3 regions of the Citrobacter sp. Marseille-Q6884 genome follow, and region 3 is predicted to be linked to each of the others. Evidence: predicted binding sites of a transcription regulator. Region 3 holds the regulator's gene; each other region holds the start of a gene.

Region 1 (7,332 bases), on a different contig from region 3:
ATGGGAGTCGCGACCCAGAACGTTCCTGGACTACCTTATCCAGTTGCTGGTGGATCCCATACACGTCACCTGGGGCGATTCTGAACCTGAGCGCACATTCAAAGTATTTCACGCCACATTCCTTGCTGAACATAATGAATTTTCAATATTAGTTTCAGGGTATGGCATGGACGGCGAGTGACGAAATTATGAGGGGGGAATACGGCCAGTCCTTTGGCCGGTGTGGTCAGAGAATCATTTCGATACTTTCGCCGTGGAATATACCGATCACATCTGTCTTGAGGCGGTTACTCCTCGGCTTTACTTCATTGGCCACGAACTCTGGCAATGGCCGAATTTTCACGTGCTCATCCTGAATGATAATGAACGGCATAGATGAAGCGGCAGAAAGACGCAGTATCTGGTCGGGGTGTTCAGGATCAGCCATCGCGATGTTTGCAGCTGGATGCACTTTAACCGGACGGCGTAAGCGAAGCTTTTCTTCCGGTACACGCGCAATAGCCTTAATCAACGAGTTGAGTCTGACTGATTTATCTTCATCTTCCTCGATGTCCTTGCCCATCTTCTGGAGCAACTCGATTTTGTTAACCCTGCTAAAAAGCGTCTTTTGCCTCCAGCCGAAACTGACCAGATTGACGTTAGCATTATCAAACATACGCAGCTGCCGATAGAGATGCAGGGTCATGACACCAGGGCAGGCGCTATGCAGCGCGTTGAAGCGCATGTATTCCGGTCGGCGATCACCACCGTAGTTTTCGATGATGTGGCGTTGAATGCTCTCTTTATGCTGGTTGATGGATGTCACCAAACGGGTAACCAGCTGAGAGAATTCCGCATCTGTATTGTCGTACCATAATACGCCGGTAGTGCGCCGAGCGGACTTCTGCGAATAGCCATCCCTGATATGCAGGTCAGCGTATGCCGCGCAGGCAGCATGGACAGCATCGTGTCCCTGTTTCAGCTCAGGCATGATGTGTTCGATGGCCATATCTTCTTCGCCATCAGCAACGGCTGGCAGGACGCAGACACTCGCCTTGAGCGGAAGCCGGGAACCCAGCACTCCACGAAGTTGTGTGATCTCGCTCTCCAGCGTCTGGAAAGTTGTTGAGATATTCATTTCTATCCCCGAAAAAGGGCTCTAAACTCCCTCCGCTGCACGGAGGACTGTATGTACATACATACTCATAACAAGCGAAACCGAGTATATCAAGTTCGTTTTGTTTACAGACGAATTTTATCGATGACGAATGAAGTTTTCACTGCTGATTAGCCAATCCTGACGCGAGGGATTTCATTAATGTTAGTGAGATAGGATGGTGACAATAACTCCCGCCGCATCGTCCAGTCTTTGTCGATGCCCTGGCCCGCAAACCATAATTTCCCCCGACCTGACCGGTTAATTCTATCCATCACGCCCATCAACGCTTCACCATTGGCAAAGAGTCGGTTCTCACCAAACAAATCGAGCTGGCTGGTGGCGCTATCATAAAAGTCAGATAGCATCACTCCGGCTTTATGGTATCGGTATCCCTCCTGCCAGATATGCCGGAGCCCTGCGACCGCAGCCGCAATGATTTCCCGGGTATCGGCGGTGGGGTTTTCCAGCTTGACTGTCTGCTGGCCACTGTAAGGGGCCGTTTTCGAATAGTAACTTGTGCCAATAAAAACCGTTATGCAGCGACAGTATTGCTTCTCTTCGCGCAGCTTCTCGCCTGCACGTTCGGCATACTCACACACCGCCTGGTGCATTGCTTCGTAGTGCTCTATTTTCTGGCCGAATGAACGCGAGCTGATGATCTGCTGCTTAACCTTCCTCACCTCTTCCAGGGCTATGCAGGACTCGCCATTCAATTCGCGCTGCGTTCGCTCCAGTACGACTCCAAATGTGTTACGGATAAGCGATGTTGGCGCATTGGCCAGATCGAGAGCAGTCCTGATGCCCATGCTGTTCAGTCTGGTGGCATATCTCCGGCCCACCCCCCAGACATCGCTTACGTCAATATATGGCAATAATTTACGTTGTCTTTCTGGACTGCTGAGATCAACCACTCCGCCTGTTTTAGTCCATGTTTTTGCAGCTTTATTTGCTAGTTTTGCCAAAGTTTTAGTTGTCGATATGCCCACCCCCACGGGTATATGGGTGCTCTTTAATACGGTTTTCTTTATTTCTCTTCCATAGTCATCAAAATTATAATTTTTCTGCATTCCTTCAAACGAAAGGAAAACTTCATCAATACTGTAGACCTCAGTATTACTGGAGAATTTAAATAATGTCTCACACACCCTACGGGAGATCTCCGCGTACAAGGCATAGTTAGAACTGAAAACATGTACACCGTTAGCTTCAAAGAATGCTTTCTTCTGGAAGTACACGTCACCATTCTGGATACCTAATTTTTTAGCTTCCGCTGAACGTGCCACGACCATGCCATCATTGTTCGAAAGGCATACAATTGGCTTGTTCACCAGATCGGGCCGAAAGACTCTCTCGCAGGAGGCGTAAAATGAGTTGCAATCCACCAGGCAGAACATCACAAGGCCTTGTACACGATGAAGGTCACCACGCCAAAAATGGCCAGTTCTTCGCCTTCTTTCAGATAGATCGGTGACATCCGGCTATTCATTGGCAGTAGCGCGGGAGCCGGGCTTAGCTGCAACCGCTTAATGGTGAAATCACCATCAACGGTCGCAATCACAATATCCCCCTCTTTCGCCTCAAGTGAGCTATCCACGATGACCAGATCGCCTTCGTGAATACGTGCCTCTACCATCGATGAACCTGTTACTCGTAAGAAGTAGGTTGCAGATGGATGTTTGATGAGGTGAGTATTTAGATCAATAAATTCATCAACATAATCGGAAGCGACTGAAGGGAAACCTGCGCTGACAGGCTCAACGAACAACGGGAATTGGCCTGGTGATTGTTGTGTCACTGGGATAAGTTTCATAATGCTCTGCTCTTCGTGGTGCTGTATATCCATACAGTATTATAGACAGGAGCCAGGAATTTTCGCACCTCCTTTTCCGAAAGTTATTTTCCGCTATCACTCTTCAGGTTTTTCTTATCACTTGTCCAGAAGTGGGTAACTGCACATAACAAATTGCAACCATATGATTCCTCAGTTCATTTTCAGAATTTACTCGTGCTTACTTCGTATACAATTCGGAATTTATCCGTACATTTTATAAGGAGTAATAACGATGAAGCAGTTTACAAATGAAGCAACTCAACAAATGCTGGCCGACTTTGACAAATCCCCTTTCTCTGACGCTGATCTGGCCGCAATGGATGTGGATGCTCGACAAATTATTGAGCAGAACGCTGAAAGGGATCGCCAACACCCGGTAACAGCAATCTGGCGTGTTGCGGTCGAGGGAAGCCTGACTGCGCGAGGTGGTGTCGTAACCGCTGTTGATAGCGCCAGGGTTATGGATCTAGGCAACGGTCAAATGGTCAAAATCGCAGTGGAGGGTGATGCAGTCACTTATACCGATGGTTCATCTGCACGGATTGTTTCAAGCGCTGGCCAGAAAGCTACACACTTCGAGAAAGGGCTCGCGCTGGTGGGCAGCGTACTGGATAACGGGGATGAAATTGTCTCGACCCCGCAGGACAGATTAGTGCTGTTATCGCGCAAAGGTATGGCTGAAGCCCCCGACTTTCTGGCAATACCCGGAGGCGTGACTCATGGGGTATCGAACTAACAATTATGGCCGGGGCCAGGCGCTCCACGGAGATAAAACCACCACAGGCGCGACCGTCCTTACTTGGGGTCAGTTTGGATATCGAAAATTATTGTACTATAAGGACTTCCCCGGCATGTCAAAGCCGGTATTTATGGTTTCTGTCTGCTCTTCAGTAAAAATAAAGGGGAGAGACTGCGGTACTATAAACGGCCATGATGAATCGTCATCGATTCGGGCCCTGATGAAAGACGCGCGTGAGGTTCTTGTTCGTTAAGCGGATACGTATATCCTGTACAATAGCCAGATAGGCCTCACGGGGTCTAACCCTTTATCATCAACGAATTGCAGGTCAGATGGTTATACAGCTTCGAGCTTTAGTTGACTGAGTACAGCCGGAAATCATCACCGTAATGTAGTGATGCCCAACACAGCCGCGCATTTTTGGCGGCGATGGCCACAACAGCCCGCCAGTACCCTCTGCGCTCAACCAACATACAAACCCAACGGCTGAATGAGTCAGTCCTTTTCCCGGCGCCAATAAGCACTGAACGAGCCCCCTGAACCAGAAGCGTTCGCAGATACGAATCACCGGCTTTTGTGATCCTGCCGAGTTTCGACTTTCCCCCGCTGCTGTATTGTGATGGCGTCAGCCCCAGCCAGGCTGCCAGTTGACGTCCATTTTTAAAATCATGTGCATTACCGATACTGGCGACCAGTGCACAGGCCGTTGTGGGACCAACGCCCTTTAGCTCCATCAGCCGCTGACTGCGATGATCTGTTTTGGCTATGTGGGACAAAATTCGGTCATATTCAGTGATGTTAGCTTCAATGCGATCAACGTGTTCCATCAAATCATCAACACATTGCTGAACCTGAAGCGGTAAAGAGCTCTTCTGCACAGAAACCATGTGGCGCAGGGCATCAGCACTTTGTGGCGCGATGACACCGAATTCAGATATCAATCCTCGCAGACGATTATACGTTGCTGTTTTCTCTTCGATAAAACCCTGACGGGTACGATGTAAACACTGCATGGCCTGCTGGCTTTCGTCTTTCACTGGTACGAACCGCATATGCGGACGACGAACAGCTTCACAGATAGCCTGAGCATCAGCTGCATCATTTTTTCCTGATTTTCCGGCCATACGATAAGGCGATACAAACTTAGCAGCCATCAGACGTGGCTCATGACCATACTGCCGAAACAATCTTGCCCAGTAGTGAGCCCCGGAGCATGCTTCCATCCCGATAACACAGGGAGGCAAACTTGCAATTAACTCAGGAAGTGCAGCACGCGATACTTTAGGCTTAACCAGAACAGTTCTACCATTTTGATCAACACCGTGAACAGCAAACACATTTTTAGCAAGATCGATACCGACAGTCGTGATAGTCATAACGAATTCCTCCGGGACGATGTGTACCCCATGATTGCACAAGAGTTAATCAGGCGCATAATCAGGGGAAGTCCCTTCCATTCGTTAAGGCTATTTTTTGACCTTTCGACTTTAGCGGGTCTCAACCGACGAAACTTACCGGAAGCCGGTATCCGGTTGCTTTTCCAGATATAATCGCCTGTCAGATTGATATGCTCCCAGCCTAGCGGGGACAAATGCGACAGCAATTGATCGTTGATCTTCACCCCTTTACGCTTCAGGGCATCGACCGCTCTTTCCATATAGACGGTATTCCACAGCGAGATAGCTGCCGTCAGCAGCGTCAGTCCACTGGCGCGATAGCTCTGATTTTCCGGTTTACGATCCCTGATTTCACCCAGACGGTGCAGGAATACCGCGCGCGCCAGCGCGTTACGGGCTTCTCCTTTATTCAGTCCCGCCTGGACCCGCCGACGAAGTGCCGGATCGCGGAACCAGTCGATCATAAACAGCGTTCGTTCAATACGGCCAATTTCTCTCAGTGCTTTGGCAAGTCCATTTTGCTTTGAGTAGCTGGCAAGCTTTTTCAGCATCAGGGATGCCGTCACTGTTCCCTGCTTTATCGAGGTTGCCAGACGCAACACTTCACGCCAGTGAATTTCGATCTCTTTCAGGTTCAGGCTGGTCGTTGATATCAGTGACTGAAGCGCCGGGTACTGGTCTGCTTTCCCTTTGATAAACAGCTTCTTGTCATGGAGATCCCTGATTCGCGGACAGAACGCAAATCCCAGCAGATGCATCAGGGCAAAGACATGATCGGTGAAACCCGCGGTATCGGTGTAATGCTCCCTGATTTTCAGGTCACTTTCGTGGTACAGCAAGCCATCGAGAACATGGGTTGAATCCCTGACCCGACTTATTATGCAGGTGTAAAACGGGCTGTATTGATCCGAAATATGGGTATAAAACTGTCGTCCGGGCTCCTGCCCATATTTCGGGTTAACCTGTCCTGCGTAGCGGCCAGTGCTGCCTGTTCTGAAATTCTGTCCATCTGATGATGATGTTGTCCCGTCTCCCCAGAATGCCGCCAGCGGCCTTTTCCCCTGCGCGTTTACCAGTTCTGCAAGGGCGGCTGAATAGGTTTCGTCGCGGATGTACCATGCCTGAATATCTTCAAGTGATGATTTGGTACTCCCGGGGCAGGCTTCTGCCATTTTGGTCAGGCCAAGATTGATGCCATCCGCAAGAATGGTGGTGAGAAGCAGGCGGGTATCGGGACGGGTAATGTCATTTTTTATATGCGAAAAATGTCGGGTAAACGTCGTCCAGCCGTTTACCTCATCGAGAATTTCCGTGATTTTAGGGCGCGGTAGCATGCTGTAAACCAGCTCTGCCAGCGGTGAAACCTGCGCCGGTACGCAGTTATCCAGCGGAGAGACTTTTACGCCCCTGTCGGAAATTTCCACATCGGGCAGTTCACCAAGGGCTGCCATGGCATTGACCTCTTCAAGTCTGGACTGAAGCAGGGTCATACGGCTGGTAATGTACTCATGGTAATCAGCAGATACGGGCAGTGGCAGCGCCGGAGTGAGTTTGTCAAAGTCCTTTTCGGGAATGAGGTAATCATCAAAATTTTTGTAGCGCCGTGAGCCTTTAACCCAGATGTCCCCGGAGCGCAACGCTCCCTTAAGCTCGCTGAGCGCACAAAATTCATAATACTGCCGATCAATACCCGCAGGTGTAATCACCACCCTGTGCCAGCTTTCAGGGACAAACTCAAGCGGCGCAGTCGCCGGAACTTTACGTGAGTGCTTCAGGTACATATCCTTGATCACAACCAGCGCATCAGCCAGAGGTTGCGCTGCCGGGGTTGCGACTAACTGTAAAGTGGATAACATGCGTGGGGCATATTTCCGTAATATGCTGTATTTCTCGGTAATAATATGCAGCGGGTCAAAATTATTTTTTCTGGCGAGATGGCGTGTTTCCTCCAGACTGGCGACAAATTCAGGCCATGGGAGTATATTTTCTATTGCGAGCCATGGATCGTCACCGGAATCGCGGGCATCAGACAGCGCCTGACCGACATCGATGTACTGCCTCAGTTTTGACTGGATCAGCTTTCCGGTCTGCTGAAGGCGCTCTGCCTGTGTTCTTTTGGCTTTGCTGAAAAGGCTGTTCAGCATTCGCTCATGCAACTCAATCACTTCGTCTGTCAGTGTGGCTCTGGCTTCTTCCAGCACGCACACCAGGATCGCATGACGCCGGG
Region 2 (12,579 bases), 1.7 Mb from region 3:
GCCGACATTATCCAAAAAGTGACTGAGCGTTATCTGGCTACCACTCAGACAACAACCACGAAGGAGCCAGCGATGTCATTGTCTTTTCAGGAACTCCATCAACTGACTTGCGCGGCAGTAACGCGAGCAGAAGAACTCAAGATCCCTGTCGTCATCAGCATCGTTGATCCTAACGGTACACAAACGGTGACCTGGCGCATGCCCGATGCTTTGCTCGTGAGTAGCGAACTTGCCCCCAAAAAAGCCTGGACTGCCGTGGCGATGAAAACCGCCACGCATGAATTGAGCGCTGCGGTACAACCGGGTGCCGCACTGTACGGGCTGGAAAGCCATATGCAGGGAAAAGTCGTCACCTTTGGTGGCGGATACGCACTATGGCGTGAGGGTTCACTCCTTGGGGGTCTTGGCATCAGCGGTGGAAGCGTTGAACAGGATATGGACATTGCAGAAACCGCCATCGCGGCGATTAACGTGAGAATACATCAATGAATACTTCAGAACTCGAAACCCTTATCCGTAACATTTTGGCTGAGCAACTCACTCCCGCCAAAAAAGAGATAAAAAGTAACGGTATTTTCCCGTCAGTGGGCGAAGCGATAGACGCCGCTCACCAGGCTTTCTTGCGCTACCAACAATGCCCGTTGAAAACGCGCAGCGCGATCATTCATGCGCTTCGCGAAGAGCTGACGCCTCATCTGGATTCGTTAGCCGCAGAGAGTGCTGCAGAAACAGGAATGGGTAACAAAGAGGATAAATTTCTCAAGAATAAAGCAGCGCTGGATAACACCCCTGGGATCGAAGATCTCACCACAACCGCCCTCACAGGTGACGGTGGCATGGTGTTATTTGAGTACTCTCCTTTTGGCGTGATTGGTTCCGTCGCGCCCAGTACCAACCCAACGGAAACCATTATTAATAACAGTATCAGCATGATCGCTGCCGGAAACAGCGTGTACTTCAGTCCACACCCTGGTGCTAAAACCGTTTCACTCAAACTGATCGCCATGATTGAAGATATTGCGTTTCGCTGCTCCGGGATTCGCAATCTTGTCGTTACGGTCACAGAACCTACGTTTGAAGCTACCCAGCAGATGATGGCCCATCCTAAAATCGCAGTTCTGGCGATTACCGGTGGCCCTGGCATTGTTGCTATGGGCATGAAAAGTGGGAAGAAAGTCATTGGCGCAGGCGCAGGTAACCCGCCCTGTATTGTTGATGAAACCGCCGACATCGTAAAAGCAGCGGAAGATATCATCAACGGAGCCTCCTTTGATTACAACCTGCCCTGTATTGCGGAGAAAAGCCTGATTGTTGTTGATACCGTTGCCGAACGACTGGTGCAACAAATGCAGTCTTTTGGCGCGATGCTTCTGAACAGTGAAGAGATCAACGCATTGCGCGCCGCCTGTCTGCCTGAAGGGATGGCGAATAAGAAACTCGTGGGGAAAAGTCCAGCAACGCTTCTGGACGCTGCGGGTATACCGGTTCCGGCAAAAGCTCCCCGCCTGTTGATTGGCATCGTCAACGCCGACGATCCATGGGTGACCAGCGAACAGTTGATGCCAATGCTACCGATCGTAACCGTCAAAGATTTTGACAGCGCGTTAACGTTAGCGCTGAAGGTTGAAGAGGGACTGCATCACACCGCCATTATGCATTCACAAAATGTGTCACGTTTGAATCTTGCAGCGCGTACGCTTCAGACGTCCATTTTCGTGAAAAATGGCCCCTCTTACGCCGGAATTGGTGTGGGTGGTGAAGGCTTCACAACCTTCACTATCGCGACGCCAACGGGTGAAGGGACAACGTCTGCGCGAACTTTTGCACGTTCTCGTCGTTGTGTGCTGACAAACGGTTTTTCTATTCGCTAATGAGGCTGTCATGAATAGCTTTTCACTGCAAACCCGATTGTACAGCGGCCAGGGAAGTCTGGATGTGCTCAGGCGCTTCACGAATAAGCATATCTGGATTATCTGCGACGGTTTTCTTGCGCGCTCCCCGCTAATTGAGACACTGCGTAGCGCGTTGCCTGCAGATAATCGCATCAGCATATTCAGCGATATCACACCCGACCCAACCATCAGTACGGTAGTACAAGGGATTGCGCAAATGCAGTCCCTGCGACCGGATGTCGTGATTGGCTTTGGCGGTGGGTCGGCGCTTGATGCAGCAAAAGCTATCGTCTGGTTCAGCCGCCAGTTTGGTATTGAAATCGAAACCTGTGTGGCAATCCCCACCACCAGCGGAACCGGCTCTGAAGTCACCAGTGCCTGTGTGATTAGCGATCCCGATAAAGGCATTAAATACCCATTATTTAATGACGCCCTCTACCCGGATATGGCAATTCTGGATCCGATGCTGGTCATCAGTGTCCCTCCGGCCATCACCGCGAACACCGGGATGGATGTTCTGACGCATGCGCTGGAGGCTTATGTTTCCACCAGAGCCAGCGACTTCACTGACGCGCTAGCTGAAAAATCGGCGCAAATCGTCTTCCAGTATCTGCCCGTCGCGGTCAGGAAAGGGGATTGCCTGGCGACGCGGGGCAAAATGCACAATGCGTCAACGCTTGCGGGGATGGCGTTTAGCCAGGCTGGGCTTGGGATTAACCACGCGATAGCCCATCAGATAGGCGGCCAGTTTCATCTGCCCCATGGGCTGGCCAATGCGCTCATACTGACTTCTGTCATTCGTTTCAATGCTTGCGATCCACGGGCAGCCAAACGGTACGCCCGACTCACAAAAGCGTGTCACTTATGCCCGGATAATGCGAGCGACACAGCGGCACTCAATGCGCTGATTCATGCGATTGAGCAACTCAAAAAACAGTGTGAACTCCCCTCTTTTACTGACGCGCTCAAAGACGGAAAGCAAAGCTGGTCACAACGTATACCGTCGATGGTTCAAGCCGCGCTGGCTGATGTTACGCTGCAAACCAACCCTCGCGTAACCAACGCCAGTGCCCTCCAGGAACTGCTTGAGGAATTATTATGAATACAGCCATGTCGGCAGAAACGACGCTTTATGATGTGCAAACGATACGTGAACGCGTCCGTGCTGCGGGCGTGGTCGGAGCCGGAGGCGCTGGCTTTCCTGCGTATGTAAAATTACAGGCCCAAGTCGATACCTTTCTGGTGAATGCAGCGGAATGCGAGCCCATGCTGAAGGTCGATCAGCAGTTAATGGCCTTGCAAGCGGCCCGATTGGTACGCGGTGTGCAATATGCCATGAAAGCCACGGGTGCCAGTACGGGCATTATTGCCCTGAAAGAAAAGTATCGACAGGCCATCGATGCTTTAACCCCACTTCTCCCTGCTGATATCAGGCTGCATATTTTGCCGGATGTTTATCCAGCCGGGGATGAAGTTCTGACGATATGGATGGCGACCGGGCGACGGGTTCCACCTGCTGCGCTGCCAGTCAGTGTTGGCGTCGTGGTCAATAACGTCCAGACCGTGCTTAATATTGCTCGAGCCGTAGAGCAGCAGTATCCCGTCACGCGCCGCACCCTGACCGTTAACGGCGCGGTTGCCAGGCCATTAACACTGACGGTTCCCATCGGCATGTCGTTGCGCGAAGTACTGGAACTGGCGGGGGGAGCCACCGTTGATGACCCTGGTTTTATCAACGGCGGCCCTATGATGGGCGGTCTGATCACGTCGCTGGATACGCCGGTCAGCAAAACGACCGGTGGCCTGTTGGTTTTGCCGAAATCCCATGCGCTGATTCAGAGGCGGATGCAGGATGAACGTACCGTGCTTTCCGTTGCCAAAACCGTTTGCGAGCAGTGCCGCTTATGTACGGATCTCTGTCCAAGGCATTTGATCGGCCATGAATTGTCGCCACATCTTCTGGTACGCGCGGTTAATTACCAGCAAACCGCTACGCCGCAACTGCTGCTTACCGCCCTTACCTGCTCAGAATGCAACGTCTGCGAAAGCGTCGCGTGTCCGGTAGGGATCTCCCCTATGCGCATCAACCGAATGCTCAAACGGGAGTTGCGGGCGAAAAACCAACGTTATGAAGGTCCACTCAACCCGGCCGATGAAATGGCGAAGTACCGACTCATACCGGTTAAACGGCTCATTACCAAGCTGGGTCTCAGTGACTGGTACCACGACGCGCCATTCGCACAAACAGCGTATTCCACTGATACAACGACATTACTGCTACGTCAGCATATTGGCGCCATCGCCATCCCCTGTGTGCAAAAAGGGGAGCGTGTCGTTCGCGGACAATGCGTTGCGGATGTACCGGCAGACGCGTTAGGTGCTCCCGTTCACGCCAGTATCGACGGCATTGTTAGCGCGATAACTGAACACTCCATCACGGTAATAAGAGGTTAACCATGTCTCAGGCTATAGGGATTTTAGAACTCACCAGCATTGCCAAAGGGATGGAAGCCGGTGATGCCATGCTCAAAAGCGCAAATGTGAATTTGCTGGTCAGTAAGACCATTTGCCCGGGAAAGTTTCTGCTTATGCTCGGAGGGGATGTCGGCGCAGTGCAGCAGGCGATAGCCACGGGGACATCGCTTGCGGGCGACATGCTCGTCGATAGTCTGGTATTGGCCAATATTCATGACAGCGTACTTCCGGCGATAAGCGGTCTTAACAGCGTGGATAAACGCCAGGCGGTGGGGATTGTCGAAACATGGAGTGTCGCGGCCTGCATCTGCGCTGCCGATCGCGCAGTGAAGGCATCGAACGTCACTTTGGTGCGGGTACATATGGCATTTGGTATTGGTGGCAAATGTTACATGGTCGTCGCGGGCGACGTTTCTGATGTCAATAACGCCGTGTCAGTAGCCAGTGACAGTGCAGGTGAAAAAGGTCTGCTGGTCTATCGCTCAGTGATACCGCGTCCACATGAGAGCATGTGGCGACAGATGGTGGAAGGGTAATGGAAAGACAACCAACAACGGATCGTATGATCCAGGAATATGTGCCCGGTAAGCAGGTCACGCTGGCGCACCTTATCGCTAATCCTGGTAAAGATTTATTCAAGAAACTGGGATTGCAGGATTCAGTCTCAGCGATAGGTATTTTGACCATTACGCCAAGCGAAGCCTCTATTATCGCTTGTGACATCGCCACCAAATCCGGCGCGGTTGAAATTGGCTTTCTCGACCGTTTTACCGGAGCGGTCGTGCTCACTGGTGATGTTTCGGCCGTCGAATACGCACTTAAACAGGTTACCCGGACACTGGGCGAGATGATGCGTTTTACCGCCTGCCCCATTACACGGACATGAACCTATGAAACGCATCATGCTCATCGGCCCCAGCCAGTGCGGTAAAACGTCACTCACCCAATGCATGCGCGGAGAAGATCTGCATTATCAGAAAACCCAGGCGATTGTCTGGTCTCCTGCAGCAATCGACACGCCGGGTGAATACCTTGAGAACCGTTGTTTGTACAGCGCGCTGCTAACCAGCGCATGCGAAGCAGACATGATCGCTCTGGTACTCAATGCTGACGCACCGTGGTCACCTTTTTCGCCCGGGTTTACTGGCCCCATGAACAGGCCCGTGATTGGACTGGTAACCAAAGCCGATTTGGCCAACCCACAACGTATCACTCTCATCGAAAGCTGGTTGGTACAGGCTGGAGCACAAAGAGTATTTGTCACCAGCGCGGTGAACAATACCGGGGTCGATGAGATGCTCATCTTTCTGAATGCAAAGGAATCCTCATGTCTCACAAGATAATGGCCATCAATGCAGGCAGCTCGTCGTTGAAGTTCCAGCTACTGGCTATGCCCCAGGGTGAAATGCTATGCCAGGGGTTGATTGAGCGCATCGGCATGCCTGACGGACAGGTTACCCTTAAAACACCCACAGAAAAATGGCAGGAAATTCTGCCCGTTGCCGATCATCGCGAAGCGGTAACCCTGTTACTGGCAAAACTGATTGATCATAACATCATCAACAGTTTGGAGGACATTGACGGCGTAGGCCATCGCGTCGCTCATGGTGGTGAGTCGTTTAAAGATTCCGCCTTAGTAACTCATGAAACACTGGCAGAAATTGAGCGTCTTGCTGAATTGGCACCGTTGCATAATCCGGTTAACGCACTGGGGATTACCGTTTTTCGCCAGCTCTTGCCCAATACCCCTGCCGTCGCGGTTTTTGATACGGCTTTTCATCAGACGCTCGATGAACCTGCTTTTATCTATCCTCTGCCCTGGCGTTACTACGCTGAACTGGGGATTCGTCGATACGGTTTTCATGGCACCAGCCACAAATATGTCAGCGCTGCGCTGGCGGAGAAACTGGGCGTTCCGCTCAGCGCTCTGCGCGTTATCTGCTGCCACCTTGGTAATGGTAGTAGCATCTGCGCTATCAAGGGTGGGCAGTCAGTTAACACATCAATGGGCTTTACCCCCCAGTCAGGCGTCATGATGGGGACACGTAGCGGGGATATCGATCCCTCTATCCTGCCATGGATTGCCCTGCGGGAAGGAAAAACGCCGCAGCAGCTCAATCAGTTACTCAATAACGAATCGGGTTTATTGGGCGTTTCCGGTATTTCACCGGACTACCGTGATGTGGAGCGGGCGGCTGAGAGGGGGAACCACCAGGCGGCATTGGCACTCACGCTGTTTGCCGAACGCATTCGAGCCACCATTGGCAGCTACATTATGCAAATGGGCGGCCTGGATGCACTGGTTTTCACCGGGGGAATCGGCGAAAACTCGGCTCGCGCCAGAGCCGCCATTTGTCACAACCTCAATTTCCTGGGACTGTCCGTTGATGAGGCCAAAAATGAACGCAATGCGACCTTCATTCAGACTGAAAATTCGATGGTAAAAGTGGCTGTCATTAATACCAACGAAGAGCTGATGATCGCCCAGGATGTTATGCGTATTGCAATAGCAGAAACTGTGACATTGGGCGTTCCTGCTTAATATTGCCGCACCGCAAATTGCGGCAAATCATGGTAATAGCGCGATCGCCATGACACTATGCGCCGAGGATTGCTGATCACAAAGGTGAAGACGTGGCTGTTGCGCAATGTCCCGCATCATGCGGAGAACTTATCCAGGGCTGGATTCTGGGCAGTGAGAAACTGGTCTCCTGCCCTGTTGAATGGTATAGCACCGTTGAGGTCAGTTCAGGTTCACCATTGACAGACGAACGCCCCCTTTCGCGAGCCATGGTGGATCGGTTGTTGCAGCACTGGCAATACCCGGCGCACGTCAGCCAGGATATCCGAATCGATATCCATTCAACCATCCCTATCGCCAAAGGCATGGCCAGCAGTACAGCAGATATTGCCGCCACGGCTGTCGCGACGGCGCACCATCTGGGGCATCCATTAGATGAGTCGACACTGGCGCATCTGTGTGTTTCGCTTGAACCGACCGACAGTACCGTTTTTCGCCAGTTAACCCTTTTTGATCACAACGATGCCTCCACACAAATTGCCTGTGAAGCGCAGCCACAACTCGACCTGCTGGTACTCGAAAGCCCGGAAACGCTGCGTACTGCAGACTACCACCGTATTCCCCGCCAGTCTGGATTACAGGCAGGTGCTCCCGCTCTCAAACGGGCGTGGGAAAAGGTACAGGAAGCCTGTCGTAGTCAAAACCCTTACCGAATGGGAGAAGCGGCAACGCTCAGCGCAATCGCCAGTCAGGTACTGTTGCCAAAACCCGATTTCGACGCGTTATTAGCGCTGGTCGAGGAATGCGATTTATACGGAGTCAATGTCGCGCACAGCGGTAGCGTCGTCGGCCTGATGCTGGACAGAAAACGTCATGATGTTGAGTACATCAAATGGATGCTGACAGAGAAAAAACTGACCCGGCACTGGCCGGAACAGCACTTGCTGCGGATGGTAACGGGCGGGGTCGAATTACAGTGAGGGTCGCTGCATTGCAACGACCCTTATAAACAGAAAACGTTACTCTGCTTTCGCGTCGCCGTTTTTCACTTCGCCCATCGCTTTCAGCTTTTTAGAGATATCACGACGCTCTTTAGAGATCTCAGCGTTTTTGATGATGTAATCATCCACACGATCTTCATAGTCGCTTTTCATGCTGGCGATGATGCCCTGGATCGCTTCAACGCTCATACCCGGCTTGATGTAGTCGCTCAGGTTGTCCAGCAGCAGAACACGTTTCTGGTTGTCGCGGATCTTTTTCTCAACGTCCTGGATTTCACGTTGCAGTTTGTTTTTACGACGGAACAGACGAACAAATTCCAGCACGTCCTGGAAAGAAGGCTTGGTAGTTTCCATTTTTACACCCCTGATAATGTGAGATTCGGATTCGTTTAAACAACGGCTAAAGTGGGTCAACATTACTTTCATGCCCGCTATACTTCAAGTTGCATATGCATGAACAATGCATGGTTGAAACCTGAATTATCGAGGGTAAACCCATCGTCGTTACCAATGGTTTTAGCCTTTTTCAGTATCATACCCTTAATCTTTGCTGAATCGAAGCAGCAGTAGAGTCAATCCCCTCACTTGCTCTTTATTTGCGCAATGCGCGGCAGATTAAATGAGAGAGTAACTCCAGTTGTCGCGCCATTTCCATGTTCAGCCAGACGTAGCTATGAATGGGCGTTTCGGCCACATTATCACCTTTATGCTCATCAATGAGCTGGCGCAGTTCAGCCACGGTGTCATTGAGTTTTTCCGTATTGGCAAGCACAGGCTGGGGATTGCCCTCATATAACGCATGAGTGATTGTCAGTAACGCCTGTTGGGTTCGATGCTGGGTTTCACGCAGCGTTTGAGCATTCAGTATCACAAAATGGCTGGTCCGTGTTGCCCAAAGCGCATTAATTTGCAGCTCAAGCATGCAAACCAGATTGCGGTTCACCGTTTGAATAGCCTCAAATATCGATTTTTGGATGTGAGTTTCTTTACTGGCAGGAATGATTAACGCACGCATTTTGACAACTTCACTCAGCAACTGCTGTAAATGCTTATCCAGTCGAGGTTGTTCGAGCAAGTTCGGCGACAATGCTGCCTGATAGACACGGTTATATCCCGTGACGCAATGCGCCAGTTGAATGCGCCAGTGTATAAACGCACGCTGCGGCCAGATCCCGGTAAACAACATTGCTAGTAGCGACCCCAGAATAACATCGCCACCACGCCATAACGCCGTATTCATGTCGCCAGCGGGTGCCCCCACCACAACAGCAAGCGTAATACCAATCAGCAGCGCCTGATACGGTTTCTTCCCTAATGCCAGCCAGCCGCACAAAAACATCGCCACCCCACACCATATCAACATGAGTGGAAGCGAAATCAGTTCCAGTCGTAATGCCACCAGCCCAAGCGCAGCGCCAAGGATCGTCCCGCCAATGCGTTCAAGCGCGCGGGGAACCACGTTTCCCCAAAATGAAATAGGCCCCATGATCACGACCAGCGTGATCAGAGGCCACGTACCTTCAGGGATGTTCAGCAGGCGAACCAGCAGGAAAGTGAGAAGAAACGCCAGTGCGATGCGAATACCATGCACAACGCGATAATGACGATACAAGCGAATTTCAAACGGGCTCAGCGACTTATCTGCACGCACTCATGCACTCCGTCAGGGAATGGCAAAGAACAGAATTGTACCTGCTTTTTCAGTGAAAACATCACCGTCATGTACAGGACTTTCATCCTGATTTACACAAAAAACAGTTACTTCGACTGCACCGGTACGTACATCTCAATGTCCCAGTAACCGTCCTCCATACCGTTGTTCATATAAACTTCAAAACAGGGTTTGGCGGATATCTGGTACGTTGCGTCCTGCAACAGACTGTTAAAAAAGGCATACCATGGTGTCGCGAAGTCATGATTCTCAACGCGGGCAACGGCAACCGCATATTCACCACCGGCCAGTTCTGTCAGGATCACCCCTTCACTGTTCTCCGGGATAAAAAAGTTCTCAGGCACGGAAACCACGGTATCGCAACGGAGTTTATCCGCCGGAACAACATCGGGATTGTCATAGTAGACGGCAATCCACTCCAGCGGCACGATCTGCTTCCCATCGACCCACATCACCAGTTGCTCGAAGCCCTGTTTTACCGTTTCTTCCCATGGCCCAACCATGTGAAAACCGGCAATCCTGCGTTTATCAACCTGCTTGATCTCGTACTCCATATAACCTCCGCAATTACACTGTAATTATATACAGTGTAATTTTTGTCTATTACGGCCACAAGGAAATAGTGATTATTATGTGAGCAGATTCGCACTCTTGCCAGTCAGGGAAATAAGGAAACATTACGCCTTATGGTGAAAATAATCGCTCAGACGCGAAAAGACGCCGCCTTCACCCACCGACTCCAGCGTAACCAGTGGCCAGTGTGCAACAATTTTATCTCTGTCATAGAGTTCTATCTCACCCACACGTTGATGTGCGGCAATGGGGGCAACCAGCTCTTTCTTATTGAGCACGTATTTGGCTTTAATATTTGGGATTTCCGCTTTAGGGAGCGCCATCCAGAAATCTTGTTCCGTTCCCAGGCTGATTTGTTCTTTGTCGCCATACCAGATCCGCTCGGTGCCCACTTGCTTCCCACTACTCAACACCTGTACCGTATCGAAGTTCTGTTGTCCCCACATCAGCAGCTTACGCGCCTGCTCTTCACGCCCTTTTGCGCTCTCAGCCCCCATGACAACCGCAATCAATCGCCGCTGTCCATCAACGGCAGAAGCGATCAGGTTAAATCCGGCGCCGGATGTGTGTCCCGTCTTCAATCCATCGACGTTCATGGTCTTATCCCACAGCAATCCATTACGGTTTTGTTGCGTGATACCGTTCCAGGTGAGACTTTTCTCACTGTACATATGATAAAAATCAGGCTCACCGTGAATAATAGCCCGGGATAATACGGCCAGGTCATAGGCCGAACTGTGCTGGCCTGGCGCATCCAACCCATGTACGGTTTCAAAATGCGTGTCCTGCAGTTTCAGTTTTTGAACATAGCTGTTCATCATGGTGACAAACTGAGCCTGCCCACCGGCGATATAATCGGCCAGCGCGACACAGGCATCATTACCCGAATCGACAATCAAACCGCGGCTTAAATCACGCACAGACACGCGATCGCCTTCTTTTAAAAACATCAAGGATGAGCCAACAAACACCGGATTATCTTTTGCCCATGCATCCCGCCCTACAGTCACAATATCACTCGGGCTGATGCGATGGCTGTCGATAGCGCGATCGACAACATAGCCGGTCATCAGTTTGGTCAGGCTGGCGGGATTACGCTGCTGGTGTTCATTACCTGCGGTAAGAATTTGCCCCGTGGTGTAATCCATAAGCACCCAGGCACCAGCTTCAATTGCGGGAGGTTGGGGAGCAAAACTTGGGGTGTCTGCCGCAAATGCGGAAGAAAGACTCATCGCGAGTAGGGAAGCAGTAATAAACAAACGGCGTTTCAACAGCATGTCCTCAGGAATAGGAGAAATAGCCGTTCTTTTTACGGAAGTTCTGACGAACAAACATGGATAAATTGCAAGAAAATGTGACATAAGGCACATTTTCTTGCTGTAAGTTGATCGTATCAGATAAGTCTGAAGAGGAAATTACACTTCCTGTTAGCCTTTCCTCGGCGCAGTCTCGGCGTGATGGCTACGATGGCGGTGGTAACCATCGATCATGCTGCGAAAGATTTGCCCTGGGGTGTCACCCAGAGTGCACAGGTAAATATGTGCGCAAATAAACAGGATGCCCACGATGGCTAATGCCATATGCAGCACTAACATTATCGGGCCTGTGCCGACAACCTGCGGGTAAAGACACAGCAAACCGGTGATGATTAACAACGGCACCAGGAGATACATGATGGCCAGATAGGCCAGTTGCTGCAGAGGGTTAAATTTACTCTCTGCCGTCGCCGCAAAAGGATGCGCCTCGCCTTTCATGATCCCATACAGATAAAAACGCGTCTGCAGCAAGCAGCGTGAGATGAGCCCATTAAACCTCACGCGATAGTGGCAACCGTTTCCGCTGGTGGCGTTTATCAGCACAAAGCCAACCCAGAAGGCCAGTAATGCAAAGCCGCACCAGGTATGTACCTGCACCATCAACGCCACTGGTCCGACAGAGAAGTGGCCAAACAAGCCGCTCAGCAGGAGCAGGATAAATAACAACGCATTACCCCAGTGCCAGCGACGAACCGCTAACGAATAAAGGTAATCACGATGTTCTTCTCCGGCCGCAGTTTTAGGGGCCAGCATTCGACGTAACAGCGCGTGCATGACCAGTCCCACAATCATTAACAGGATGAGAACACCCGCATAGATAAGCCACAACGGCCAGTAGTCTGGCGCATAGTTAAGCTCTGCTCCCCAGATAGAATTCATACATTTTCCTCCTGATGGATCTCTTTACGCCGATACAGACTCACCGCACCACTTCGTTTGTCCTCCTGCCGGTAAACCTCTTTTTGACTGATCCAGTGCTGTATCTCAGGGTCGTCACGACGACCGAATTTCAACGCATCCGTTGGACAAACAGAAACACAAGCGGGTGACTGACCGTCGTCCAGACGGGTATCGGAACAAAAGTTGCATTTGTCGGCCACTCCCGTTTGCGGATTCAGGTAGCGAACAT
Region 3 (12,579 bases):
TTTGCTGGATCGTAAACCTAAAGCGCTTTCTGGCGGACAGCGTCAGCGTGTGGCGATTGGCCGTACGCTGGTGGCAGAGCCTCGCGTGTTCCTGCTTGATGAGCCGCTTTCCAACCTGGATGCCGCATTGCGTGTGCAAATGCGCATCGAAATCTCCCGCCTGCATAAACGTCTTGGCCGCACGATGATCTACGTCACTCACGATCAGGTCGAAGCCATGACGCTGGCGGACAAAATTGTGGTGCTGGATGCCGGACGCGTTGCCCAGGTCGGTAAACCACTGGAGCTGTACCACTATCCGGCTGACCGTTTTGTCGCAGGTTTTATTGGTTCGCCGAAGATGAATTTCCTGCCGGTGAAAGTCACCGCAACGGCTATCGATCAGGTGCAGGTTGAGCTGCCGAATCGTCAGCAAATCTGGTTACCAGTGGACAGCGCCCACGTTCAGGTTGGCGCCAACATGTCTTTAGGTATTCGCCCGGAACATCTGCTGCCCAGCGAGATTGCTGATGTGACTCTCGAAGGTGAAGTGCAGGTGGTCGAGCAGCTTGGTCACGAAACACAAATCCATATCCAGATCCCCGCCATCCGTCAAAACCTGGTCTACCGCCAGAATGACGTGGTGTTGGTAGAAGAGGGTGCCACATTCGCTATCGGCCTGCCGCCAGAGCGTTGTCATCTGTTCCGTGAGGATGGCACTGCATGTCGTCGGTTGCATCAAGAGCCGGGCGTTTAAGCATTCCATAAAAAAACGAAGCGCAAAGCCATTCGAGGCAGCATCGAGGCGGCAGAAAGAACGCCGCCAACAAAGAGGCCGTCCGAAGGGGGAAGCGTTTAAAGAAAAGCAATGATCTCAGGAGATAGAACGATGATTACTCTGCGCAAACTCCCTCTGGCGGTTGCTGTAGCAGCAGGCATTATGTCTGTTCAGGCAATGGCTGTAGATTTTCATGGTTATGCTCGTTCCGGTATCGGCTGGACGGGTAGTGGCGGTGAACAACAGTGTTTCCAGGCAACCGGCGCTCAAAGTAAATACCGTCTTGGTAACGAATGTGAAACCTATGCGGAAATTAAACTGGGTCAGGAAGTGTGGAAAGAAGGCGATAAAAGCTTCTACTTCGATACCAACGTTGCCTACTCCGTAGCACAGCAGAATGACTGGGAAGCGACCGATCCAGCATTCCGTGAGGCCAACGTGCAAGGTAAAAACCTGATTGAATGGCTGCCGGGCTCCACTATCTGGGCCGGTAAGCGCTTCTACCAGCGTCATGATGTTCACATGATCGACTTCTACTACTGGGATATTTCAGGTCCTGGCGCCGGTATCGAAAACATCGATCTGGGCTTCGGTAAACTGTCTCTGGCCGCGACCCGTTCCCAGGAAGCCGGCGGCTCTTACACCTTCAGCAGCCAGAATATTTATGACACCTCCAAGGATACCGCCAACGACGTATTCGACGTACGTTTAGCGGGTCTGGAAACCAACCCGGATGGCGTACTGGAACTGGGTGTGGATTACGGTAGTGCGAATAAGTCTGACGGCTACAGCTATGCAGATAATGCCTCGAAAGATGGCTGGATGTTCACCGCTGAACATACCCAGAGCATGCTGAAAGGCTACAACAAGTTTGTTGTGCAATATGCGACAGACGCGATGACGACTCAGGGTAAAGGGGGATCACAAGGGACGTACGGTTCAACCTTTGATACCCAGCTTTCCCCAACTGATCCTGTCATCCATAACATCGACAGCAACATCAATAACAACGGTAGCCTGGTACGTGTGCTTGATCACGGTGCAATCTCCCTGGGCGACAAATGGGACCTGATGTACGTCGGTATGTACCAGAATATCGACCTGGATAACGATCTGGGTACCGAATGGTACACCGTCGGTATTCGTCCGATGTACAAATGGACGCCGATCATGAGCACCTTGATGGAAATCGGGTACGACAACGTCAAATCTCAGCAGACTGGCGATCGCAACAGCCAGTACAAAATCACCCTCGCGCAACAGTGGCAGGCTGGCGACAGCATCTGGTCTCGCCCGGCAATCCGTGTCTTCGCAACCTATGCAAAATGGGATGAAGAGTGGGGCTACATTAAAAACGGCAACAATGTTTCTAAATACGCCGCAGCAACCAATTCTGGTATCAACACCACCAGCCGTGGCGATAGCGACGAGTTTTCCTTCGGTGCCCAGATGGAAATCTGGTGGTAAGACGACAATAGCCTGACGTAATGACCGAAAGAGGGGCGCAAGCCCCTCTTCATTAAGGTTTAGCGCGCTATTGCCTGGCTACCGCTGAACCATGCTATCTGAGGTGATAACAATGAAAATGAAGAAAAGTCTCGTTGCCCTTTGTTTATCTGCAGGTTTACTTGCAAGCGTACCGGGCATCAGCCTGGCCGATGTGAATATTGTTCCGCAGAACACCACGGCGGCGCCTGCTATCCCCACTGCCGCACTGCAACAATTAACCTGGACGCCGGTTGATCAATCGAATACGCAGTCCACTCAGCTTTCTACTGGCGGCCAGCGTCTGGATGTCGCCGGGGTGACCGGTCCGGTTGCTGCGTATAGCGTACCGGCGAATATTGGCGAGTTAACGCTGACACTGACCAGTGAAGTGAACAAACAAACCAGCGTATTTGCGCCAAACGTCTTAATTCTTGATCAGAACATGACGCCATCTGCATTTTTCCCCAGCAGCTATTTTACCTACCAGGAGCCCGGTGTGATGAGTGCCGATCGTCTGGAAGGCGTAATGCGACTGACGCCAGCACTGGGCCAGCAAAAACTCTATGTTCTGGTCTTTACGACCGAGAAAGACCTCCAGCAGACCACGACCCTGCTTGATCCGGCGAAAGCCTATGCCAAAGGGGTGGGTAACTCTGTGCCGGATATCCCGGACCCGGTAGCCCGTCATACCACTGACGGCCTGCTGAAACTGAAAGTGAAAACCAGCACCTCCTCCAGCGTACTGGTCGGGCCGTTGTTTGGCTCCTCTGGTCCAGGACCGGTAACCGTCGGTAATACCGCAGCGCCTGCGGTGACCTATGCGGCTCCGGCGGCGGCCGTTGCCGCTCCGGCACCTGCCCCAGCGCCTGCGAAGAAAAGCGAGCCGATGCTGAATGACACCGAAAGCTACTTTAATAAAGCGATTAAGGATGCAGTCGCGAAAGGCGATGTCGATAAAGCGCTGAAGCTGCTTGATGAAGCCGAACGTCTGGGGTCCACATCTGCTCGTTCCACTTTTATCAGCAGTGTAAAAGGCAAGGGGTAACCGTTTCCCCGCAGTGCTGATTTGCAACAACTGGTGCGTCTCCTGGCGCACCTTTTTTTATCGTGCAATGCTATTTGTTACGCTTATGTTGCCTTACCGATCACTTAATCGTGTTTGCTCACCCCGTTATGCCTTTTCTGCGATACAATGCCCTCAGGTTATCAATCGGAGAGTAAGGCATGCCACACCCTGCGTTAACGCAACTGCGTGCGCTGCGTTATTTTGATGCGATCCCTGCGCTTGACCCTCAACTGCTTGACTGGCTGTTGCTGGAAGATTCCATGACCAAACGTTTTGAGCAGCAGGGAAAACAGGTCACCGTAACATTGATACGAGAAGGATTTGTTGGGCAAAATGAGGTGGCTGAAGAACTGACGCTGCTGCCGAAAGAATCCCGCTACTGGCTGCGTGAAATCCTGTTATGCGCGGATGGCGAACCCTGGCTTGCCGGGCGAACCGTGGTGCCTGAATCAACACTGTGCGGCCCTGAGCTGGCCTTGCAAAATCTGGGGAAAACCCCGCTCGGGCGCTACCTGTTTACATCATCGACATTGACCCGCGATTTTATTGAGATTGGTCGCGATGCAGCGCTGTGGGGGCGTCGTTCCCGCTTGCGTCTGAGCGGTAAGCCGCTGATGCTTACCGAGCTTTTTTTACCTGCATCGCCGTTGTATTGAGAGGAAATAAAGATGGAGTGGAGTCTGACGCAGAATAAGCTGCTGGCGTTTCACCGCTTGATGCGTACGGATAAGCCAATCGGCGCCTTACTGCTGCTCTGGCCGACGCTGTGGGCGCTATGGGTGGCGACCCCTGGCGTGCCACAATTGTGGATCCTGGCTGTATTTGTCGCTGGCGTCTGGTTAATGCGTGCCGCCGGCTGCGTGGTGAATGATTATGCCGATCGCAAATTTGACGGGCATGTCAAACGAACGGCGAACCGCCCGCTGCCCAGCGGTGCGGTCACGGAGAAAGAAGCCCGGACGTTGTTTGTCGTACTGGTGTTGCTGGCTTTCCTGCTGGTGCTGACGCTAAACACGATGACCATTTTGCTGTCGGTTGCTGCTCTGGCGCTGGCGTGGGTATACCCTTTCATGAAGCGCTACACGCATCTGCCGCAGGTGGTGCTGGGCGCGGCGTTTGGTTGGTCTATCCCGATGGCGTTCGCCGCCGTGAGCGAGTCAGTCCCGCTGAGCTGTTGGCTGATGTTCCTCGCCAACATTCTCTGGGCAGTGGCCTATGACACGCAGTATGCGATGGTAGACCGCGATGATGATCTGAAGATTGGTATTAAATCAACCGCGATTCTGTTCGGTCGGTACGACAAACTGATTATCGGTATTCTGCAGGTTGGCGTACTGGCGCTGATGGCGCTGATTGGCTGGCTGAACGGGCTGGGCTTCGGTTATTACTGGTCTCTGCTGGTGGCGGGCGCACTGTTTGTGTATCAGCAGAAATTGATTGTTGACCGTGAACGGGATGCCTGTTTTAAAGCATTTATGAACAATAACTATGTTGGTCTGGTTCTGTTTTTAGGACTGGCGATGAGCTACTGGCACCTTTGACGTAGTGCCCTCTGGCAACTCACCCTGACAAAAAAGCCGGTCTTTCGACCGGCTTTTTGATTACTCGCTCTGCGTTGCGCTCTCAATGGTTAAACGCACATCCGATGTCACCAGATCGGCCAGCATCTGATAGATCTTCATCGTTTCTGCTGGCTCCGCATCACCCGTATCGCTGATGTATCCCTCGTCGCGCAGGGTCAGCACCAGAGAACTGAACACCGCCTTATCGAAGAATTCCGGCGCGTTAATACCGTGCAGGACAGAAAGACGCTGAGCCACAGTGCGGCTCTCTTTCTCCAGCGTGCCACGGTTGATGGACGGGTTCGCACTCAGCAGCCAGAAGGTAATGGCGTAGCGCTGCAGCGTTTCGCGAGCACCAGCCGCCAGCAGTTGCAGCGTACGGGAGTGCGCTGGATTGATATGCAGCTCGTCGTTCTGCAGGGTGATCAGGCCCTGGCGCAGCATTTCATTCGCCAGTTCGTCAATTACCCCTGCAAGCTCATCACGCTCCCAGCGCAGGAACAGCTCTGCTTTCAGCATCGGGTACAGCGCTTCAATATGCTGCTGCAATGCAGCACGTGAAATACGACGGTGCTGCGTCACAATCGCCGCCATCAGTGAAGGCAGCACCAGCATGTGCGCAATATTGTTGCGGTAGTAAGTCATCAGTACCGCTTGTTCACGCGGCAGAATGATGATGTCACCGATGGTGTCTTTCTCGACCTCAAACTTGTTCATCTGCAAAGCGTGGTCGATCAATTCACTGGCGCTCTGTGCAGGAACAGTCGCATCCGCTGCGTAAGGTACGTTGCGCAGCAGGCTCAGGTAGCAATCGAGCTGTTCGGTTAATTGCTCGCGGGTCAGAGAACGCTGACGGGAAGCCAGCAGCGCGGTACAACACAGGTTCATGGCGTTGGCCGCGCCCGCGTTGTTAATACGCACCATCAGATCGGCAGCGATGTTGTTTACCGTCGGCGTCAGCCAGGCCGGGCGAATGGATTCGATCGGATCGATAGATTCGCGCCATTCCGGGACATGTTGATTCAGGTAAGTCATCAATGGCATCGGCTCGCCAAAGTTGACGTAGCCCTGACCCAGATTACGCAGCTTGCTTAAGCCACGCAGCATTTGCGGCAGGCTCTCTTTTTCTTTCGTCGCGCCACGCAGCTCTTTCGCGTACGTACCCACTTCCATCACGTGCTCGTAGCCAATGTAGATGGGCACCAGCGTGATTGGGCGTGTACCGCCGCGCAGCATCGCCTGAATGGTCATCGACAATGTGCCGGTTTTCGGGTCGAGCAGGCGACCGGTACGTGAACGTCCGCCTTCAACAAAGTACTCAACCGAGTAGCCGCGGCTGAACAACTCGCCCAGATATTCGCGGAAGACGGTGGAGTAGAGCTTATTGCCCTTGAAGGTACGGCGAATAAAGAACGCACCCAGACGACGGAAGATGGGACCCGCTGGCCAGAAGTTCAGGTTAATCCCTGCGGCGATGTGCGGCGGAACCAGCCCCTGGTGATACAACACATACGACAGCAGCATATAGTCCATATGGCTGCGGTGGCACGGTACGTAGACGATTTCATGGCCGTCATGCGCCAGCTGGCGAACACGTTCTGCATTGTGAACGTTAATGCCCTGATACAGTCGGTTCCAGGTGAAACCCAGAATACGGTCTGTCAGACGGATCATCTCATAGGAGAAGTTCGCGGCAATTTCTTCCATCAGCGCGATAGCATTTTGCTGCGCTTTATCGTGGGAGATTTTTTTACTGCGCGCTTCATCTTCTACCGCACGCGCGATCGCTTTTGAAGCCAACAGCTTATTAAACAGATCCTGACGGGCAGGAAGACGCGGACCCACAGCGGCTAAACGCTGGCGGGCAAAGTGCATACGCGCCACACGCGCCAGTTTCTGCGCAATAATTTTATCCGTGCCGTGCTCGTCTGCCATGCGGCGCAAGGAGACTGAAGGGGAGAAGCGGACAAAACTGTCGCGACCCAGCCAGGAGACAGCAAAGAATTTTTGGACGCCGTTTAACATGCGCAGTGGCGGATTCACCTCGCCTTTCTCGCGTCCGGGAGCGCGGCCAAACATCACCGATACCGGCACCATCTGCACATCCAGATCAGGATTGCTGCGATGAAGGTCGAGATAGTTGTGGAACAGCTTGATGGACTCTTCTTTTGGCGTGTAATAGGTGAAGACACGCGGGCCGCCGTGGATGAACACGTAGCGCGGCAACAGAGTCCCGTCGATTTCCAACGGTTCCAGGGGATCAGGAAGATCATGCGCCAGGCATTGGGCGCGTAGCGTGAGCAAGTCCGCTTTTGAGTTGTACGGTAAGACGTACATAATGGGACGAGAGGTGTCGAGCCCCAATTCCGGAGCGGGATCCGCCGGAATAGACTTGCTTTTTACCAGTACGCTTAATGGTAAATTCAGTAATTTGTAGTAAATTCTTGGCCAGCCGGACATAAACGATGTAAAGCCTCTGGTTAATAATGCAAATGCGCTGCAAGGATATCAGAAAGTTTAGTGAATTTCTGGTGTATCCCGTCATACTTCGCGCTGCGTTGTATCCACCCTGAAATAAAAAGGCAAACGGTACAACGACATTGACGCTAATAATGTAAAAAGGTTCTTTTGATGGCTAATAATACCACTGGATTCACTCGAATTATCAAAGCAGCGGGCTATTCCTGGAAAGGTTTTCGCGCCGCCTGGATCAATGAAGCCGCGTTTCGCCAGGAAAGCGTTGCCGTCCTGCTGGGCGTTGCAATCGCCTGCTGGCTGGATGTTGACGCCATTACCCGCGTGCTGCTGATTGGTTCGGTGATGCTGGTGATGATCGTTGAAATTCTGAATAGCGCTATCGAAGCGGTGGTTGACCGTATTGGCTCTGAATACCATGAGCTTTCTGGTCGGGCGAAAGATATGGGGTCGGCAGCGGTGCTGCTGTCTATTTTTGTCGCCCTGATCACCTGGGGCATCCTGTTGTGGTCACATTTTCGATAAGGATTCCAAAACTTCACAAATCTCCTGTTTTTTGTGCAGTTTGCGGTTCCAAAATCACCTTTAGCTGTATATACTCACAGCATAACTGTATATACACCCAGGGGGCGGAATGAAAGCGTTAACGGCCAGGCAGCAAGAGGTGTTTGATCTCATTCGGGATCACATCAGCCAGACAGGTATGCCACCGACGCGTGCGGAGATCGCGCAGCGTTTGGGGTTCCGTTCCCCAAATGCGGCTGAAGAACATCTTAAAGCGCTGGCGCGTAAAGGTGTGTTGGAAATCGTTTCTGGTGCATCGCGTGGTATTCGCCTGCTGCAGGAAGAAGAAGAGGGATTACCGCTTGTCGGTCGTGTTGCGGCGGGTGAACCGCTTCTGGCACAGCAGCACATCGAAGGCCATTACCAGGTTGATCCTTCACTGTTCAAACCGAACGCCGATTTTCTGCTGCGCGTCAGTGGGATGTCGATGAAAGATATCGGGATTATGGATGGCGATTTACTGGCTGTGCATAAAACCCAGGATGTGCGTAATGGCCAGGTGGTTGTCGCGCGTATTGACGATGAAGTGACGGTTAAGCGGCTGAAAAAGCAAGGCAATAAAGTTGAATTACTGCCTGAAAATAGCGAGTTCAAACCTATCGTCGTTGACCTGCGCGAGCAAAGCTTCACCATTGAAGGGCTGGCGGTTGGCGTTATTCGTAACGGTGAATGGTTGTAATTTTCTGCAGGCCGGATCGGGCGTTTACGCCGCTATCCGGCAACATGCCCGATGACGCGACGCTTATCGGGCCTGTGAAACATGAAAAACGCCGGGATAGGGCATTTACGCCGTCATCTGGCAATCTCACGTCTTTTTTCTAACTCCTTCTCAGGCTTTCCCGCATGCCTTTCTTTACCTCTTCCGACAAAGCTCTCTGGCGCCTCGCCTTACCGATGATTTTCTCCAACATCACCGTTCCCCTGCTGGGGCTGGTGGACACTGCGGTGATTGGTCATCTGGAGAGTTCTGTCTATCTTGGCGGTGTCGCCGTCGGTGCGACTGCGACCAGTTTTCTCTTTATGCTGCTGCTCTTTTTACGCATGAGTACCACCGGGCTAACCGCCCAGGCGTTCGGCGCGAAAAATCCGCAGGCGCTGGCGCGAGCATTGGTACAACCGCTCATTTTGGCGTTGGGCGCCGGGGCGGCGATCGCGCTGTTTCGTACGCCAATTATCGATCTGGCGCTGCACATCGTTGGTGGTAGCGAGGCCGTTCTGGAACAGGCTCGCCGCTTCCTGGAAATCCGTTGGCTCAGTGCGCCCGCCTCGCTGGCAAATCTGGTGCTACTCGGTTGGTTACTGGGCGTCCAGTACGCACGTGCGCCGGTTATCCTGCTGATTGTCGGTAATATTCTCAACATTGTACTCGATGTATGGCTGGTGATGGGTCTGCACATGAACGTCCAGGGCGCTGCGCTGGCGACGGTGATTGCCGAATATGCCACGTTGCTGATTGGCCTGCTGATGGTGCGTAAGGTACTCCACCTCCGTGGCGTCTCGCTGGCGATGTTGAAGCTTGCCTGGCGCGGCAACTTTCGCCGTCTGCTGGCGCTTAACCGCGACATCATGCTGCGCTCGTTGCTACTGCAACTCTGCTTTGGTGCCATCACGGTGCTGGGCGCGCGTCTTGGTGGCGAGATTATTGCGGTCAATGCCGTGCTGATGACACTGCTGACGTTCACCGCCTATGCGCTGGACGGGTTTGCCTATGCAGTGGAAGCACACTCCGGTCAGGCTTATGGCGCGCGAGATGGCAGTCAGTTACTGGATGTCTGGCGGGCGGCCTGTCGTCAGTCGGGGATTGTGGCAATACTGTTTTCGTTGATGTATGCCCTGTTCGGCGAACACATTATCGCGCTATTGACCTCACTGCCTCAGATTCAGCTACTGGCCGATCGCTATCTTATCTGGCAGGTTATTTTACCGCTGGTGGGCGTCTGGTGTTATCTGCTGGACGGTATGTTTATTGGTGCAACGCGAGCAGCCGAAATGCGTAACAGCATGGCTGTTGCAGCGGCGGGGTTTGCCTTAACGTTACTGGCGTTACCGTTACTGGGAAACCACGGTTTATGGCTTGCACTGGCCGTATTCCTGGCGCTGCGTGGACTTTCACTGGCTTTCATCTGGCGGCGTCACTGGCGTAATGGCACCTGGTTTGCCTGACGGGACGGTTAAAAATTCTGAATAGTAAATAATTCCCGGAATCACCGACTACACTTATTCTCACGCTCAGCAAAACATCATGTGTCTGGGCTTAGCACTCTCGCTATTCACAACCTAACGATGAGGACTTGATGATGAATAAAGACGAAGTCGGTGGTAACTGGAAACAGTTGAAAGGTAAAGTGAAAGAGCAATGGGGCAAACTGACCGATGATGATATGACGGTCATTGAAGGTAAACGCGACCAACTGGTAGGTAAAATCCAGGAACGTTATGGATATGCGAAAGATCAGGCGGAGAAAGAGGTCGATAGCTGGGAAAAACGCAACGATTACCGCTGGTAATTAATCCCTCCCGTCTGAGAGTACAAGGATGTACGCTCCCCCGCTTAACGCCCGACTTTCTTCTTCACCTGAATAGAGTGGTCATGCTGGCATTCGCCCGGGTGGCGACATGATTCTACTTCCACACAAACCGGACAGAGCCCATGTGCTTCAATGACGTTATGACGCAGGGCAAATCCCATTTTGGCTGCCAGCGTATGCATAATGTCTTCCACGCCTTCGGCACACTCTTCTTTTACTACGCCACAACGGTCGCAAATGAACATGGCTGAGCTGTGGGTCGGCTGATCGAACAAATGGCAAAGGACATAACTGTTGGTGGATTCCACCTTGTGCACGAAACCTTGTTCCAGTAAGAAATCGAGCGCACGATAAACCGTAGGCGGTTTGGCCTGCGGCTCGGTTTCCCGCAGCAGATCAAGCAGATCATAAGCGCTGATAGCACCTTCCTGGAGACTCATCAGACGCAGCACTTCGAGGCGTTGCGGTGTGAGCCGCACATTACGTTGCGCACAGAGTTTTTCAGCCTGGGCTAATAGCTCTTGCGTGGTGGTTTTGTCCATTTGACGCCTCGATTTACATGGAAGGGTGATTCATTACTTTATCATATTCTGCTTAAAACGCCGAGATCCCCCGCCGTGTGCTATACCTGACGCATCGCAATACTGGAAAATAAAAATGAAAAGACCTATTGTATTCGCCACTGGCGTGACGTGGAGGGGGCCGATGACTCTACGTATCCCGATAGCAATGAGCTTTTTTCGATTGGCGCGCCGCTTGCCCGCAAGCTGGGGTTAAGACGACTCGGTATTCACCACGAACGATTGCCGCCCGGTCGCCGCACTTCGTATCCGCATGCTGAAAGCGATGAAGAAGAGTTTATCTACGTGCTGGAAGGTTATCCTGAGGCCTGGATTAACGGTTATTTATGGAAGCTGGAGCCCGGAGACAGCGTGGGTTTTCCGGCAGGAACCGGCGTGTGCCACACGTTTATCAACAATACCAGTGAAGAGGTGCGCCTGCTGGTCGTCGGTGAAGCGAACAAAAAAGACAATCGTATCTACTACCCGCTGAATCCGGTCTATGCGGCGACACGTGAGGATCGTTGGGTTGACCATCCGCCGCAGTTTTTTGGCTCGCATGACGGTAAACCGGGGCGGAAGTAGCGTTTTCTGGAGGAGGTAGTGGGTATCCGCGACGAGGTGACGCACTATCGTCACGGTCTGTGCTATAGTAGCGCCCCTTTTTTAACCGGATGCTTGATTATTCGCCATGCTGCCTGAATCTCAGTCTACCGCTTTTCCTGCTCATCGTTTTTCAATCGCGCCGATGCTCGACTGGACGGACAGACATTGCCGCTACTTCTTGCGCTTACTCTCCAGCCAAACGTTGCTCTACACCGAAATGGTGACCACCGGGGCAATTATTCATGGCAAAGGCGATTATCTGGCGTACAGCGAAGAGGAGCATCCGGTCGCACTTCAGTTAGGCGGTAGCGATCCCGCTGCGCTGGCACAATGTGCGAAGCTGGCCGAAGCGCGTGGCTATGATGAGATCAACCTCAATGTGGGCTGCCCTTCGGACCGCGTACAGAATGGTATGTTCGGCGCCTGCCTGATGGGCAATGCGCAACTGGTCGCTGACTGCGTCAAAGCGATGCGTGATGTGGTGTCGATCCCGGTCACCGTCAAAACCCGTATTGGTATCGATGATCAGGACAGCTACGAATTTTTGTGTGATTTCATCAATACGGTCTCCGGAAAAGGGGAGTGTGAGATGTTTATCATCCATGCTCGTAAGGCCTGGCTTTCCGGGCTAAGCCCGAAAGAAAACCGCGAGATCCCGCCGCTGGATTATGCCCGTGTGTATCAGTTGAAACGCGATTTCCCGCATCTGACGATGTCGATCAACGGCGGCATTAAATCGTTGGAAGAAGCGAAAATTCATCTGCAACATATGGATGGCGTAATGGTAGGGCGTGAAGCCTATCAAAACCCCGGCATTCTGGCGTCTGTGGACCGCGAAATTTTTGCGGCAGCGACTGCCGATGCCGATCCTGTTGCCGTGGTGCGTGCCATGTATCCGTATATTGAGCGTGAACTGAGCCAGGGTGCGTATCTGGGGCACATTACCCGCCATATGCTTGGACTGTTTCAGGGG

The links. Region 3 encodes LexA, which represses DNA repair genes until DNA is damaged. Its sites were predicted from a motif close to TNCTGTATGTACATACAGNA; they were not measured.
Region 1: a site for LexA is predicted at 2,968-2,987, ahead of umuD (translesion error-prone DNA polymerase V autoproteolytic subunit). Genes of this name have one in related genera too.
Region 2: a site for LexA is predicted at 10,132-10,151, ahead of sbmC (DNA gyrase inhibitor SbmC). Genes of this name have one in related genera too.

Annotation. Positions count from the first base shown of each region.
Region 1 is NZ_CAMDRE010000003.1:201,766-209,097, reverse strand. Features, by position in the region: gene N7268_RS24630 (DNA replication terminus site-binding protein) at 227-1,117, opposite strand; gene umuC (translesion error-prone DNA polymerase V subunit UmuC) at 1,267-2,532, opposite strand; gene umuD (translesion error-prone DNA polymerase V autoproteolytic subunit) at 2,532-2,948, opposite strand; gene N7268_RS24615 (hypothetical protein) at 3,202-3,705, shown strand; gene N7268_RS24610 (IS110 family transposase) at 4,062-5,084, opposite strand; gene N7268_RS24605 (Tn3 family transposase) at 5,081-7,332, opposite strand, start outside.
Region 2 is NZ_CAMDRE010000001.1:3,090,750-3,103,328, reverse strand. Features, by position in the region: gene pduO (two-domain cob(I)yrinic acid a,c-diamide adenosyltransferase PduO) at 1-489, shown strand, start outside; gene pduP (CoA-acylating propionaldehyde dehydrogenase PduP) at 486-1,871, shown strand; gene N7268_RS14670 (1-propanol dehydrogenase PduQ) at 1,882-2,994, shown strand; gene pduS (cobalamin reductase PduS) at 2,991-4,346, shown strand; gene pduT (BMC domain-containing protein) at 4,349-4,903, shown strand; gene pduU (propanediol utilization microcompartment protein PduU) at 4,903-5,253, shown strand; gene pduV (propanediol utilization protein PduV) at 5,258-5,710, shown strand; gene N7268_RS14645 (acetate/propionate family kinase) at 5,695-6,909, shown strand; gene N7268_RS14640 (L-threonine kinase) at 7,002-7,868, shown strand; gene N7268_RS14635 (DUF496 family protein) at 7,908-8,243, opposite strand; gene N7268_RS14630 (FUSC family protein) at 8,482-9,540, opposite strand; gene sbmC (DNA gyrase inhibitor SbmC) at 9,648-10,115, opposite strand; gene dacD (serine-type D-Ala-D-Ala carboxypeptidase DacD) at 10,239-11,411, opposite strand; gene phsC (thiosulfate reductase cytochrome B subunit) at 11,562-12,329, opposite strand; gene phsB (thiosulfate reductase electron transport protein PhsB) at 12,326-12,579, opposite strand, start outside.
Region 3 is NZ_CAMDRE010000001.1:1,437,719-1,450,297, forward strand. Features, by position in the region: gene malK (maltose/maltodextrin ABC transporter ATP-binding protein MalK) at 1-736, shown strand, start outside; gene N7268_RS06830 (maltoporin) at 869-2,224, shown strand; gene malM (maltose operon protein MalM) at 2,337-3,290, shown strand; gene ubiC (chorismate lyase) at 3,470-3,967, shown strand; gene ubiA (4-hydroxybenzoate octaprenyltransferase) at 3,980-4,852, shown strand; gene plsB (glycerol-3-phosphate 1-O-acyltransferase PlsB) at 4,913-7,333, opposite strand; gene N7268_RS06855 (diacylglycerol kinase) at 7,505-7,873, shown strand; gene lexA (transcriptional repressor LexA) at 7,983-8,591, shown strand; gene dinF (MATE family efflux transporter DinF) at 8,756-10,075, shown strand; gene N7268_RS06870 (CsbD family protein) at 10,210-10,419, shown strand; gene zur (zinc uptake transcriptional repressor Zur) at 10,464-10,982, opposite strand; partial or broken gene N7268_RS06880 (cupin domain-containing protein) at 11,098-11,585, shown strand; gene dusA (tRNA dihydrouridine(20/20a) synthase DusA) at 11,692-12,579, shown strand, end outside.